Regions from separate parts of the Paenibacillus sp. 2KB_20 genome, predicted to be linked through region 2. Evidence: riboswitches for the same ligand, from Rfam matches in the RefSeq annotation. Region 2 holds a riboswitch; each other region holds the start of a gene.
What was found. A riboswitch is a leader RNA that binds a small molecule or an ion and turns the genes downstream of it on or off. The one in region 2 is predicted to bind cyclic di-GMP.
Positions count from the first base shown of each region.

Region 1 (4,277 bases), on a different contig from region 2:
CGTCGGCTTTGACGGCTACCGCGACTTTCAAGATTCCGTTGTGTTCCAGCAGTCGAGTCTCGATTTCTCTCGGTTCCACGCGATACCCTCTGATCTTCACTTGATCGTCGATTCGTCCGATAATTTCGATATTGCCATCCGGCAGCCACAGGGCCATATCCCCCGTTCGATATAACCTTTCCCCGAGGAGCGGATGTTCCACAAACTTGGCTTCTGTCAATTCCAGCTGGTTTAAATACCCCCGCGCGACACCGTCCCCTCCGACGCAAAGCTCTCCCACTACTCCGATGGGCTGAAGCTTCAACTGTTTATCAAGGATATAAGCGGAGGAATTGCATATTGGTCTGCCAATCGGAATGGCGGATTCGAATTCACGTTCGATCGGGAAATAAGTGGAGAATGTCGTGTTTTCCGTCGGACCGTATATATTGACCATCCGCAGATCGGGACAGGTCTTACTTACGGCGTTTACGTGCTTCGGCGATAACGCTTCTCCGCCGATTAGCAAGGTGTTCAACGTACAAAAGACGTCAGGATCCTGTTCGGCCAGATTATGGAACAAAGCCGTAGTCAGAAACCAAGCCGTGATGCGGTAGCCGATGATGGTTTCCTTCAATTTGTGAATGTCTAATAGATCCTTGTTCTTCATCAAAAACAAGGTAGATCCGTTCAAAAGGGATCCCCAAATTTCAAAGGTTGACGCATCGAATGCAATTGCGCCGGTTTGCAAAATTCGATGATCCACGGAAAAATTGAAATAATTGGTCTTCTTGACCAGTCTTACGATGTTGCAATGTTCAACCATGACACCTTTCGCTGTCCCCGTTGATCCAGAAGTATAGATGATATACGCTAGACTTTGCGAGGTTACTTCAGATATCGTATGGGGACAGCTGTCAAGATAAAGCTGCGCGTTGTCCCAATAAATTACTTTTCCTTCAAATGCAAAGTCAGGCTTCCAACTGGAAGGGGCCAGCAAAAATCCCGCCCGACTGTCCTCGAGCATATATTCGAGTCGTTCGCACGAAGAATCGGCTTCGATGGGCATATAAGCGCCGCCCGCCTTCAATATGGCTGTAAGCCCGACGATCATACTGACAGACCGATCCGCGACAATGCCAACGACGCTCTCCGGCTTTACGCCGTGATCCTGTAGTGCTTTTGCAAGCTGATTCGCGTGTTCGTTCAATTCCCGATAGGATATCTGATGGTCCGCGGTCATGACCGCTGGGCGATCGGGGGTTAAGCTGACCTGTTCCTCAAACAAGTAATGGACCGTTTTGCTGGAAGGATAGTCCGTCTTAATTCCGCTGAAAGCCTGAATCTGTCTCTCCTCTTCTTCGGACAACAAACGTATATCGGCAATCACTTTCTCGGGAAAATCGGCTACTTCCTGCACAATACGGCTCAAGTGGTCGCCCATCTGCTCAATCGTTTCCTTTCTATACAAGCGGGTCGCGTAATCAAGGTGTATCATGAGAGATTCCTTCTTAAAAGCCGTCAAAGCAAGCTCAAACGTCCCCAACTGATCAGATTTCAAAGGAGTAGTATTGGCGTTTTGCCAAGTAAACGCCGCTTTGATGAACGGATTGCCGCTCAGATTCTTACGCATATTCCGATCTTCGAGTGCTTGCATCGTGGTATGCTTGACTTCTATCAGAAACTTATCTAATGGCTTATGTACAGTAGGAGAGTATCGTATAGGAAGCATCTGGCTTTCCAACGAATACCCAATTACAGGGTCATCCTCGCCGGTATATTTGGCAAGCAGGATCGCATAACAAGCCATTAGTGCCATATCCACAGTTATTCCGAAATTGAACGCAAGTTGATAGAGTTTTCGGGTCGTTGCAGAATCAAGGCAAAAACTAACCCGGCTTCCTTCATCGTTGGTCCATCCCCCCCACGGAAATTCGTCAATTGATACTTCACATGTCGTTTGTTCCATGACCATCAACTCCCGGATTATCGATTCATTAATGTCTGATTGATAACGAACAGAAGAATCCTCTTCGCATTCTGCGATGAAGAAGTATCCCCCCTCCTGAGCCAATATGACTATGGCCTCGTATAGCCCCAAACTTAGTTTCTTCTTACAGCGAAGCTCGCCTTTGTTTTTTGGAACGTCAAAAAACCCCCTTTCTTCAAATGAATAAAACGGAGGTCTCCCGTCGTATTCGGCAACTGGCTGGCATCGCGATCACAGTAGATCCCGCATTAGCCCCTATAGCTTTGCGTCGCCACCTTTCGGTGGGTTTGCTATTGTCGTACAAAACTAGCATTAAATTGTAAATCGTGTTCATATTATGTATTCGTTTTACAATTACTGTATCTTGTTTCCAAATGAAAATCGATAGGTCTTTTGTTCAATATTGTCTTTCTAGAATCGTTTTGATGATATAGATAACCATCATGTAACTCTAGGTCATGATAGTTAATCTTTACTAATTTTTGCTTTTCGTCGACTTCACTCTACTTCACTTAACTTCACTTAACTTCACTTAACTACCTATTAAAACTATATTATTCAAAAAAGCAGGATACGTTTTTACAAACAAAAATCGATTAAGAACAGAGACATACACACATTTTTGTCCCTGGCAGAATTCCACAAAATTACGCCATTACTCTAATAGATTCAGTATTATCAGTCTCCTATCCCTGCGTATTCTTCTATCATTACTTGGATATTGGGTTATGGATAATTAAGGCAATAGTTCTATTTTTCAACTTCACCCTTATATCCATTGTCCTAACTACGACTACGGATATCATTGGATCCAATACTTTTGTCTCTTGTAATACGGGACAAAAAAACCAAAGTTATTAGTACGTTATAACTGGTAACGAGATCTCGCTTCCGAAGAGTGGAGCACTCGAAACACAGCACTAATTTTCACAACCATCGGAATCATCTCCTGTAGGGAGATGGTATGCAGCTGTTGTTAAACTAGCCCGTTACGGTCCTGTCCATGATGAGTAATTTCCTTCAGGATCCTGTCAATCTTATAGTCGCCCACTAACAATCGATTCACCTGATTCGCTGCCGGGTCCTGCGGTCCTCCGCATGCACTGATCGTCATCAGTAGCATCATGCTCGCCACAATGAACGATGGCCGCTCCCATCAATGCCCATGATGTGGGGTCTATCTTGCTACTGGAGGAGCTTCCGTTTCCGGACTTTCCTGGACAGCTGGAATCGTGGTCGATGGAGCACTAGATTCAGTTGGTGCTGCGCTCTTCTCTGTTACAAGATGCTTCGCGCAACCCGAAACACTTGAAAAATTTGCTCGTGAAATTCTGAATGGTTAAACCATCTTTTCCCTATGAAAAAAAGCATCAGCGAGTGCTTGGTCTAGAGATGTCCTACGTAGACGAAGGAAGTGGCGATCCGATTGTCTTCCTACATGGCAACCCTACTTCCTCTTATCTCTGGCGTGAAATTCTTCCTTATGCTCAAGATTTCGGTCGTTGCATTGCTCCTGACCTCATAGGTATGGGCGATTCTGGCAGAGAGCTCCGTCCCGAAACTCTTTGTCAACTGTGATCCGGGCACTTTGCCGACATCTCATGTTGAGTTTTGTCGTAATTAGCCAATGCAAACGGAGATCACCGTACGTGGACTTCATTATCCCCAGGAAGATTCGCCTCAAGAAATTGGCGAGGCACTTGCTGCCTGGTTAAAGAATTTAACATAGTCGTTAAGGACCTTCTAGGGATGGGTTAAAATTAAAAACAAGTAAGCGACAATCCTACCAAATTGCTTGTAAAAAGCAGTCGATTGCTCTAGCCGAATGCCATCAAAACAGGGAGCAGTGTTGTCGGTGGTTTGCTCCCTGCTTATTATGTGCTTTGTCGTCTGACAAAAGCGGTCTGGAGGTCGATTATGATTCGAACTATCCTGCCCGTTACCTTAATAAGGAGCAATCGCACCAGACATTAGATAACCATCTAATCGGACAAGTAATCAAAAGGGATACAGAAACAGCGGCATTGTAGGACACAAATATCCTAGAATGCCGCTGTATGATTCAACTATAACGTTCCCCGTTAGTATAACAATGCATCATTTCTGCAGTTCCGTAAAGGAGTTAATGTACAATGAGGACTGGACAACTTGATAGCTGCGAAACCTTGTGGCTGACACTTCCTAGCATCATTTCTTTTATGCCCCTTAGCCCACGGCTTCCGATAATAATAAGTTGCTGCTCGGTATCCCTTGCATAATTTAATATTTCATGTGCAGGATCTCCCTTAAGATGAACGATTTCCGGATT
Region 1 covers NZ_JBFRHH010000006.1:144,274-148,550, reverse strand. Annotated here, with positions in the region: gene AB4124_RS17465 (non-ribosomal peptide synthetase) at 1-1,948, opposite strand, end outside; cyclic di-GMP riboswitch class I at 2,177-2,271, opposite strand; gene AB4124_RS17460 (hypothetical protein) at 2,946-3,104, opposite strand; gene AB4124_RS17455 (alpha/beta fold hydrolase) at 3,305-3,547, shown strand; gene AB4124_RS17450 (universal stress protein) at 4,092-4,277, opposite strand, start outside.
Region 1: it holds a riboswitch for cyclic di-GMP, as region 2 does, so the genes downstream of both, AB4124_RS17465 (non-ribosomal peptide synthetase) here and AB4124_RS02090 (transglutaminase-like domain-containing protein) in region 2, are expected to answer to the same signal.

Region 2 (4,277 bases):
CTGGCTGGCACCATCGATTTCAGCAGATTCGATCAGCCCATCGGGAATCGTGCTCTTGAAGAAGGTTTTACATATAATCACGTTGAACGATGAAACAGCCAGCGGTAGAATAAGTGCCCAGATGCTATCCTTAAGTCCTAATAAATTGGTATTAATGAAGTAGCTGGACACCAAGCCGCCGTTGAATACCATGGGGATGAATACCACCCAGGTCAGAAAGCCCCTGAGCTTGTAGTTTGGGCGAGACAGCACATAACCCATGGAGGCGGTAAGCAATACGCCGAGCACGGTACCGGCGACGGTAACGAGGGCGGATACCCCGAGCGCTCGCAGAATCATCGTTCCCTGCTTAACGATATAGACGTATGCCTCAGCCGACAGAGCGACCGGGAGCAGGTGATAGCCGGTCTCACGGATGGACTCCTCACTGGAGAAGGAAATGGACAGAACAACAACTACGGGTATGACGCAGAGCAGAGCCAAGATGATAAATATCAAGTTGAAGAACAGATTGACGGCTTTGTTTGTGCGGTTAAACTTCTCAAGGCCTGTCTCGTAAGCGGTTTTCGGTGTCATCGTCTTGCCTCCTTACATCATCGCGCTGTCCGGATCGATTCTGCGAACAATCCAGTTAGCAATTAGAATCGTTGCGCATCCCAGAACAGACTGTACGAATGCGGCTGCGGATGCCATCCCTACGGTGGCGGTTTTCAGCTGCTTATACACCATGACATCGATGGTGGTTGCCACGTTGAACAGCGAATTGGAATCTCGCGTGACCTGATAGAACAAGCCGAAATCAGTGTAAAATATCCGCCCGACGGCCAGTATAAACATCATGACGATCACCAGCTTGAGCATGGGCAGTGTAATAAATCTCGTCTGCTGCCAAATCGATGCGCCATCAATAACAGCTGCTTCATAATAGGTGCTGTCAATGCTCGTGATGGTTGCCAGATAAATGACCATACCATATCCCAGGCCCTTCCAGACATTTAAGAGAATCAAGAACAATGGCCAATATTTCGGCTCCATATACCAGTTAATCGGATCGCTGCCCATATTGACGAGCATTTGATTGACAATCCCTTTATCGAAGCTTAAGAATGCCCAGCCTACCGCAGATACGACTACCCAGGATAGGAAATAGGGGAGGAACATCATTGTCTGATAGACCTTGCTCGCTTTGCGGCTGTGGAGGAGTCCGATCATAATCGCGAATAGAACGGGCAGAACGATTCCTAGCACGATAAACACAATGTTGTAGCCAATGGTGTTGCGAATAATGATCCAAGCGTCATTCGATTTGAATAAAAATTCGAAGTTTTTGAGGCCGACCCATGGACTGTTAAACACATTGCTCAAGAAGCCGCCGCTAATCTTGAAATTTTTGAAGGCGATAATGATCCCGAACATCGGTAAGAAACTAAACAGGAGGTACCAAATCGTGGTCGGCAGCGCCAAGAGGGTAAGTTCTGTATCCTGCTTGTGCCAGCGTGTTCGTAAGCGCTTTCGTTTATCTTTTGATTCGGCTTTCGAGCTCATGTTTCCTCACTCCTTACGGTGTAATCTCGCTTGTCGGTGCACTTGTTAGTTTCATTGTATAAGAGGAGGATTCGATGCTTCCAGATAACAAACTTGATACTATAGTCAACAAACGTTAGATTCGATAGAATTGATTGTTCTATTGGTCGGCTAATAAACAAGACAAGTGTTGGGATTAGATGGCTCTGTTTGACCTATGACAATATTCCAAATTTTAAATTTTTTATTGATGGAAATTGAGATATTTGATATGATGTACTCACAAAAGCTACTCACGATAACGGCAAACTTGTCGAAAGGCAAGGACGCAAAGCTACAGGGTCTTCTTGACGAAACGTCAATGACAGCCAGCTACCGAATGAAAACGCTTTTTTTGTTTTTTGGACAAACGTGGAACTCTAATATGATAATGGCAAACTTGTCGAAAGACTAGGACGCAAAGCTACAGGGCCTTCTTGACGAAATGTCAAATGGCAGCCTGGCCACCGAAGGGGAGTTACACATGCGCAACGCAGTGTTCGCGATAATTGGACTTTTTGCGTTTCTGATATGGGCTCCGGTTGTACAAGCTGCACCATCTGAAGATTGGCTGGGCTTGGAAGAACTGGACCGTGGGGCAATCGTCATTCAATATGACGTGAAAGCAGGCACCAAGACGAAACTCATGATCGGAAAAGGTCAGGACCAATATACATATGGGCTTTCGCCGGCCAAGCAGCAGGAAGTTTTTCCACTGCAGATGGGCAACGGAGATTACACGATTTCCGTGCTGGAACAAGTCAGCGGCAGCAAATACAAGATCGTTCAGGAAGCGGCAGTTAAGCTGCAACTGACGAACGGTAGCAAAGTGTTTTTGAACTCTGTACAAAATATCGATTGGAGCGAAGAGGGCAAGGCTGCTCAGCTTGCGAAAAAGCTAACCCGTTCTGCCCACTCCGACGAGGAAAAAGTACAGGCTGTCTACGAATATATCGTCGGGACGGTCCGGTACGACAATGCTCTAGCATCCAGCAAGCTGACGGATTACCTTCCCGATAGCAACCGCACGATCGCTGGACAGAAAGGGATGTGCTATGATTACGCCTCCCTATTCGCTTCCATGCTCCGCAGCCTCGATATTCCGGCAAAGCTTGCCATGGGAACCTCGGAATACGTTGATGTGTATCACGCCTGGAATGAAGTATATTTGAATGGGCAGTGGGTAACCATTGACACAACCGTCGATGCAAGCTGGAAAAGCAAAGGGACCGGATACAAAATGATTAAAGATGCCTCCAGCTATTCAGCATCCAAATACTACTAATTAATGCGTAATAAACTAAGCTTTGGACGAATAAGTCCAAGGCTTATTTCGGTTGTATAGAAATTGTAGAGTTTTGGCCGATATAATGCAGAAAGCCCGCTGGGTTCTGAAGGAAAATACAGACACCAATGAATCGTGCGCCCATAACAGGTCTTGGAGATGATGGCTCATGAAGTCCATTATTGGCATGCATTTTGGTAGAAGCATGGGACGAAATGAACGCACGGAAAGTTAGATCGGAACCGAATATTACGAGGGTAATGATAAGATTGAGGGAGAGATTATGAAGAAAAAAGTAAGTGGAATTGTTGTGGCGCTGCTGCTTCTGTTTCAAACACTACTCGGCACATTCGCTTGGACAGCGAATGCTGCTGGTAGCGAGCAGCCATCAGCCGTTACTGTGCAGGAATCAGAGATTGGCGTGCAGGAATTAGAAGTTAGGGAGCCAAAGACAGTCACGGATGACGTATATAACACGCCAGCACCAGCAGTCGATATGGAAGGAATACTAACCAAAGTCGTATTAACCGATGTGAACGGTACCGTGGTTGATGCGGTGTATAATCCGGACAGCAGCCTGGACATCGGTGCAGCCGTTAATCTCAGCTACGAATGGGAGCTTCCGAACGGACACGGCTACAAGAATGGGGATACATTCACTTTCGAGCTGCCGACGCAGTTTGAGATTTTTACGGACATTGACGCACCGCTCCTTGCCGGTCAAGGCGAAGTTGGCCGATTTACCGTTGATCGGAATGGGAAAATTGTGATGACCTTCAACGATTACGTGGAGAATCATTCCAACATCAGCGGCAAGCTGGAAATTCGTACCGAGTTTAAAAAGGAAGTTCTTAAAGGAAGCACGGAAATCATTATTGCTATTCCGATCAAGGGCGGGGTTCAGACCATCATCGTGAACCTAAAGCCGCAAGGCGGAAAGCTGATCGAGAAGCAAGGGAAAGCGATTGGCAAAGACCAGATCGATTGGACGGTCCAGATCAACAAATCATTGGATAAAATCAAGCACGCGGTTCTCATAGATGAAATGCCTGAAGGCTTGGAACTCATCGCGGATTCCGTAGAGGTTTACAACCTGCAGGTTAACGGTGACGGCTCAGCGGTTCTTGGTGATAAGCTGGACGCTGGGAAGTACGCCCTCCAAACGGGCGGCGGCAACCTGGAGCTTGCATTCCAGGATGAGACGATGAGCAAAGCCTACGAAATTCGCTTCTCGACGAAGCTTATCGGTCAACAGTCCCGGTTTGAGAACACCGCTGTCCTGTCGGGCGAAGGGATGGAAAATGCCCAATCGACGGCTACCGTAACGGTAGATCGCGGCCAATTTCTGGATAAGTCGTATCGCCAGAATAAGGATACCGGAATCATCACTTGGACGGTGAAATACAATTTCAACGAGAAAAAGATTCCG
Region 2 covers NZ_JBFRHH010000001.1:455,567-459,843, reverse strand. Annotated here, with positions in the region: gene AB4124_RS02100 (carbohydrate ABC transporter permease) at 1-576, opposite strand, end outside; gene AB4124_RS02095 (ABC transporter permease) at 589-1,545, opposite strand; cyclic di-GMP riboswitch class I at 1,818-1,904, shown strand; cyclic di-GMP riboswitch class I at 1,947-2,035, shown strand; gene AB4124_RS02090 (transglutaminase-like domain-containing protein) at 2,048-2,848, shown strand; gene AB4124_RS02085 (collagen binding domain-containing protein) at 3,132-4,277, shown strand, end outside.

Region 3 (4,277 bases), on a different contig from region 2:
CGGTTGCAAACGAATACTCCTTCCCGTTCACGGATGTACGAATGTCCGAGCCATCCGACGGTACAGGTGCAGTCGCGCTTCCCCCTTCATTGCCGCCATTACCGCCATTACCGCCATTGCCGCCACCACCGCCATCGCCAGGCGTAGGTGCACTGGCTCTGGTTACGATAACGGTATACAACCTTTCAACGCCATCCTGATCCGTCACCTTAAAGACGACCGTGTTGTCGCCGACTTGAAGCGAATGAAGCGGAGTTGCGGTTCCGCTGGCGACCCCTGCGTATGCCCCGCCATTTACGCTGAACTCGATCGTAGCGGTCGAATCCAAGGTTACCGGCGTCCAATGAAGCTGATAGACGCTGTTCGTAACGCTCATCTTATAATTTTCCGTTAGCGGATCGAATGCAGGCTCCAAGACACCGGTAGAAGGCGTCAGCGATATGAGCTTGTTGGAAACACGATAAACTTCAACCCGATACACATTCGTATTGCCATTCGGATTGGTCACTTCTACCTTGATGGTATTGAGGCCTTCCTGGAGCGGCAGGCGATCCCATTCGGCGGCGTCGACCTCTTGTCCATTGAATGTCACTTTGACTGTACTGTTCGGATTCAATGCTTTCAGTTCAATGCCGACTCCATAGACGGAATTCGAAACCGTCGTATAATTCAAGTATCGATCACCGTCGAACGGCGGTTCGAAGTCAAGCGGGCTTCTGTCGTCGGCATTGAAGACGTTCAGCGATTCAAGCTCCGCTCCCGCCATTACGAGGTTTCCGCGCGCGGTCTCAAGCGCCTTTAATGCCGCATCGATCTCCGCCTTCGTTGCGTTCGGATTGTCCAGAACGGTTTGGGCTTCGCCCAACTTGTTCTGCAACTCGGTCCAGCTCGCCGGCGTATAATCCGTTTCCTTCAACGTTCCGCCGGTAATTTCGCCGTTAATCTCATCCACTTTCTCCTGAAGTGCCGCTATGCTTACTAGCGCTGCACGAGCATCCTCAAGAGCCTTCAAGGCTGCATTCACTTCATCTTGCGTTTTATTCGCATCCGTAAGAATGCTATTAGAATCAGCTAATGCTTGCTGAAATGCCTGCCAGCTGGCTTCGGTATAATCGGCCTCAGCCAGGGTTCCGGCATCAATAACATGAGACTCCAACGACCTCTTATCCACATACTCCACAAATGTAAAATAGCTGCCGTCAGACAATACGCTGCTGTTCAGCGTGATTTGACCCGTCGAAGCATCCAGCGGCAGCGCGGTTACATCCGACGAGAATGCGCTATCCGGACTTACGAATAAGAACACTTGATTCTCGCTTGCATCCGCGCCGTCCACTTTTAAGGTAATCGGAGCATCGCTCCAATCGGCGCTTTTGTCGACCTTGTATGCGCGATTCATCATCTTGGCCGACGTTACGCTGGTTGCGAGCTGTAATTGATGGCTTGCGGGAAGATCGTCATTATCGATGACTTTGGCGTACACGGTCGACAAGTTATTGTCGCTGAAAACGAAGAAGCTTTTATCGTTTGCAATCGGGTTCGTATTAGCATCGTTAGTCGCTGTGATCGCATCACCCAGCGCAATCGTTACATTGGCGCCAGCAGCCTGCGATTTCGATTGTTTCTGATACAAAGTGCCGTCATCATCACGACCAATTCCCGTAATGCGCTGAACATAGCCAACGTTGTTATTTCTGGTCCACATTCTGGTCGAGCCGTCGCTGGCCAAATAATCGTCGGTGCCTTTCATCGTAATTCCGTATTTGAGGGCCAGATAGCTATTAACCTGTTGCCGCTCCGTAGGAGTCAGTTTGCGATTATATACAAGTACTTCCGCAATGCTCCCACCTTTAAAAGGTTTTTCTTTAGTTCCTCCGATCGCATGGTACCCGTCACCTGCCCCGGTCGTCGCCCAATTCACTATATTACCCGTCTGGTTATTACCTGACGCCCCGTTCCAGGAAATCGTCCAACTATCCGCGCTTGAGACATTCAAGATGCTAGGAGCTAATAGTACTGTTCTATCGAGAACATCCGCCCCCCTCACTCCAGCAGAACCGAAACCTGATGACCATCTACTTCCGTTACCGGTTTTTAGGCCACAATAATCCGAACCAGAGCTCCCCCCCATTGCCCAAGGAAAGCCGCTATTGTTTGACGTGTCAAGAGGAGGCTTTACGCACGTTGCATCCGGATCTTTTGTCTGAACGGAGAATACTTCCCGTGCATTTGAAGCTGGATCGGCAAATGGCGAATTTGTCTTATATTGTACGGCAGCATCGGAACTTTCGGGAACGGTCACGAGGTGGAAGTTGATCATTTTATTGCCGATATTCTCCACCTTCTGTTCCTTTGTTGCAAAAGGGGTCCATTTCCTTCCTTCATCCGCCAAGTCTTGCAATTCGGTAACAAGGCCGTTTTCAATTTCCCCCTGCTCCATGCTCTTCTCGAACTCTACCCAGGAGATCAAATCTCCGCTAACCCCGCCTGGAGCAGGAGCAGCCGCTTTCGCCGTTTGTGGCGCAAGCATAGTGAAAAATCCTTCCGCTACTAGCATAAAAACAAGCAGCAGGATCAGTTGTTTATTCCAATAATTCCTGGATCCATGGACGCGCATATAAAATCATTCCTCCAATTCATTGCGATTTTAAAGAAGTGGGTTAAGCCCCCATCCTCATAGCTGACTTTTTCGATCCTCCTTTACGATATAATAAAAAAACTTCCGTCCTTTAAGCGGCATGCGCTAATAGACGGAAGTTTCCGTCGTATTCGGCGGCTGGCTGGCATTGACATTTGCGTTTTCAGCAAATCCTTTAGCCCCTCTAGCTTTGCGTCCCCGTCTTTCAACGGGTTTGCCATTATCGTACGAGTATGTATACAGTATTGAATTTAAACACTTGCGTAATTAGGATTATACTTCGAAAAAAATGGACGGTTAGGCCCGATACTCCAACTTTGTTGAAACCTACTTTTATTTGCAGAATTTTAGGAAAAGTGATCACCACTATTTTTTTTATTCGGGACGATCATGTCGGATCCGCCAAAAATCTACTTATTTCTTCATTAACTTATAGTCTACTAGCTGCTCCTATACATTTTCTATACAACCTTATCTGACTTGCAGCGGTTACGGCCTTGAGGGGCTGTTTGTCAACTTTCTTAATGCTTTTTTTCTTCTTAGGAGGGATAGTCCTGCAAGCAGCATGATGCATCTCGCCAGCAAATAGCTGTACATATTCGTAGCTGTGTTCGGCAACTTGATACCTGTGCCTTTACTGTCTCAGGACTCTACATTCACCGAATCATTCGAAGTATCGGATGGACCAGGTTTATCAGATACACCTAATATATCCGTTTCATCGGACCCACTTAATCCGCCGGGTTGGCTGAAGTCTGGGGATTCAACATCCGAATCTTCCCCTCCTGGATTGTTCGGCTTAACCGAAGAAGATCCATCACTTTTTGATATGTATTACGGGAAGTTTAGGGTCGGTATTTGAGCTATTTTAAATGCATAAATTTCCCCCAAATCGAGTATTCACCCCCACATTAGGATAGTCCCCCCCAGTATCAGGGGCCGATCATGTCCGCCAATCAACTCTTACATCGCCGGACCCGAACTCATCTGATCTATAGACAAGGTTTATAGTGGTAAAATATAGATATGAAATATTGGGGTGAAGTTGTGTATGGCTGAGTACAAAGATAATAGGAAGTTGAACTTTCTATTACGGCACCTAGAATATCATAACACCTACAAAAAACGTTCAATAATGAGGAAGAAAAAGGAAAGAAACTCCTCCATTTTATAGTTGATCGTCCCGGCCGCGACGTGGGGAATCCCCCTCCGCCGCTCAGGGTGCGAGTATCTTCCTCGGGAGGGCGATGTCGATGAGGGATGCTGCGGAGGGTCAGCAGAAGCACGGGCAGCAAGAACATATCGAGACGCTGCCGCTGTTCTCCACCACGGATAAGAACGGACGAATGACTATGCTCCGGCCGGGACATCGCGTCGGACGCGCGGCTCCGCTGATACCGTGGCTGCTTTCAGTCGCTGCACTGTGGGCGCTGACAGGCTCCGTGCCGTTCGGCGCACTGCTCGGCATGGCGCCGACACCGGCGATCAGCATGCTCCTCGGTCATCCGGTCACAGTGGGCGTCGCCGTTTTGCTGCTGTTCGTCGCGATCGGTACGACCGGTGGAGTGTACTCGCGATCGATTGAGCATTTCGGACAGACCAGGGTGGCGGGCCTGTTCGCGACGCTATCGGTAGCAGG
Region 3 covers NZ_JBFRHH010000016.1:25,176-29,452, forward strand. Annotated here, with positions in the region: gene AB4124_RS29320 (S-layer homology domain-containing protein) at 1-2,617, opposite strand, end outside; cyclic di-GMP riboswitch class I at 2,769-2,867, opposite strand; gene AB4124_RS29325 (LPXTG cell wall anchor domain-containing protein) at 3,128-3,256, opposite strand; partial or broken gene AB4124_RS29330 (DMT family transporter) at 3,892-4,277, shown strand, end outside.
Region 3: it holds a riboswitch for cyclic di-GMP, as region 2 does, so the genes downstream of both, AB4124_RS29320 (S-layer homology domain-containing protein) here and AB4124_RS02090 (transglutaminase-like domain-containing protein) in region 2, are expected to answer to the same signal.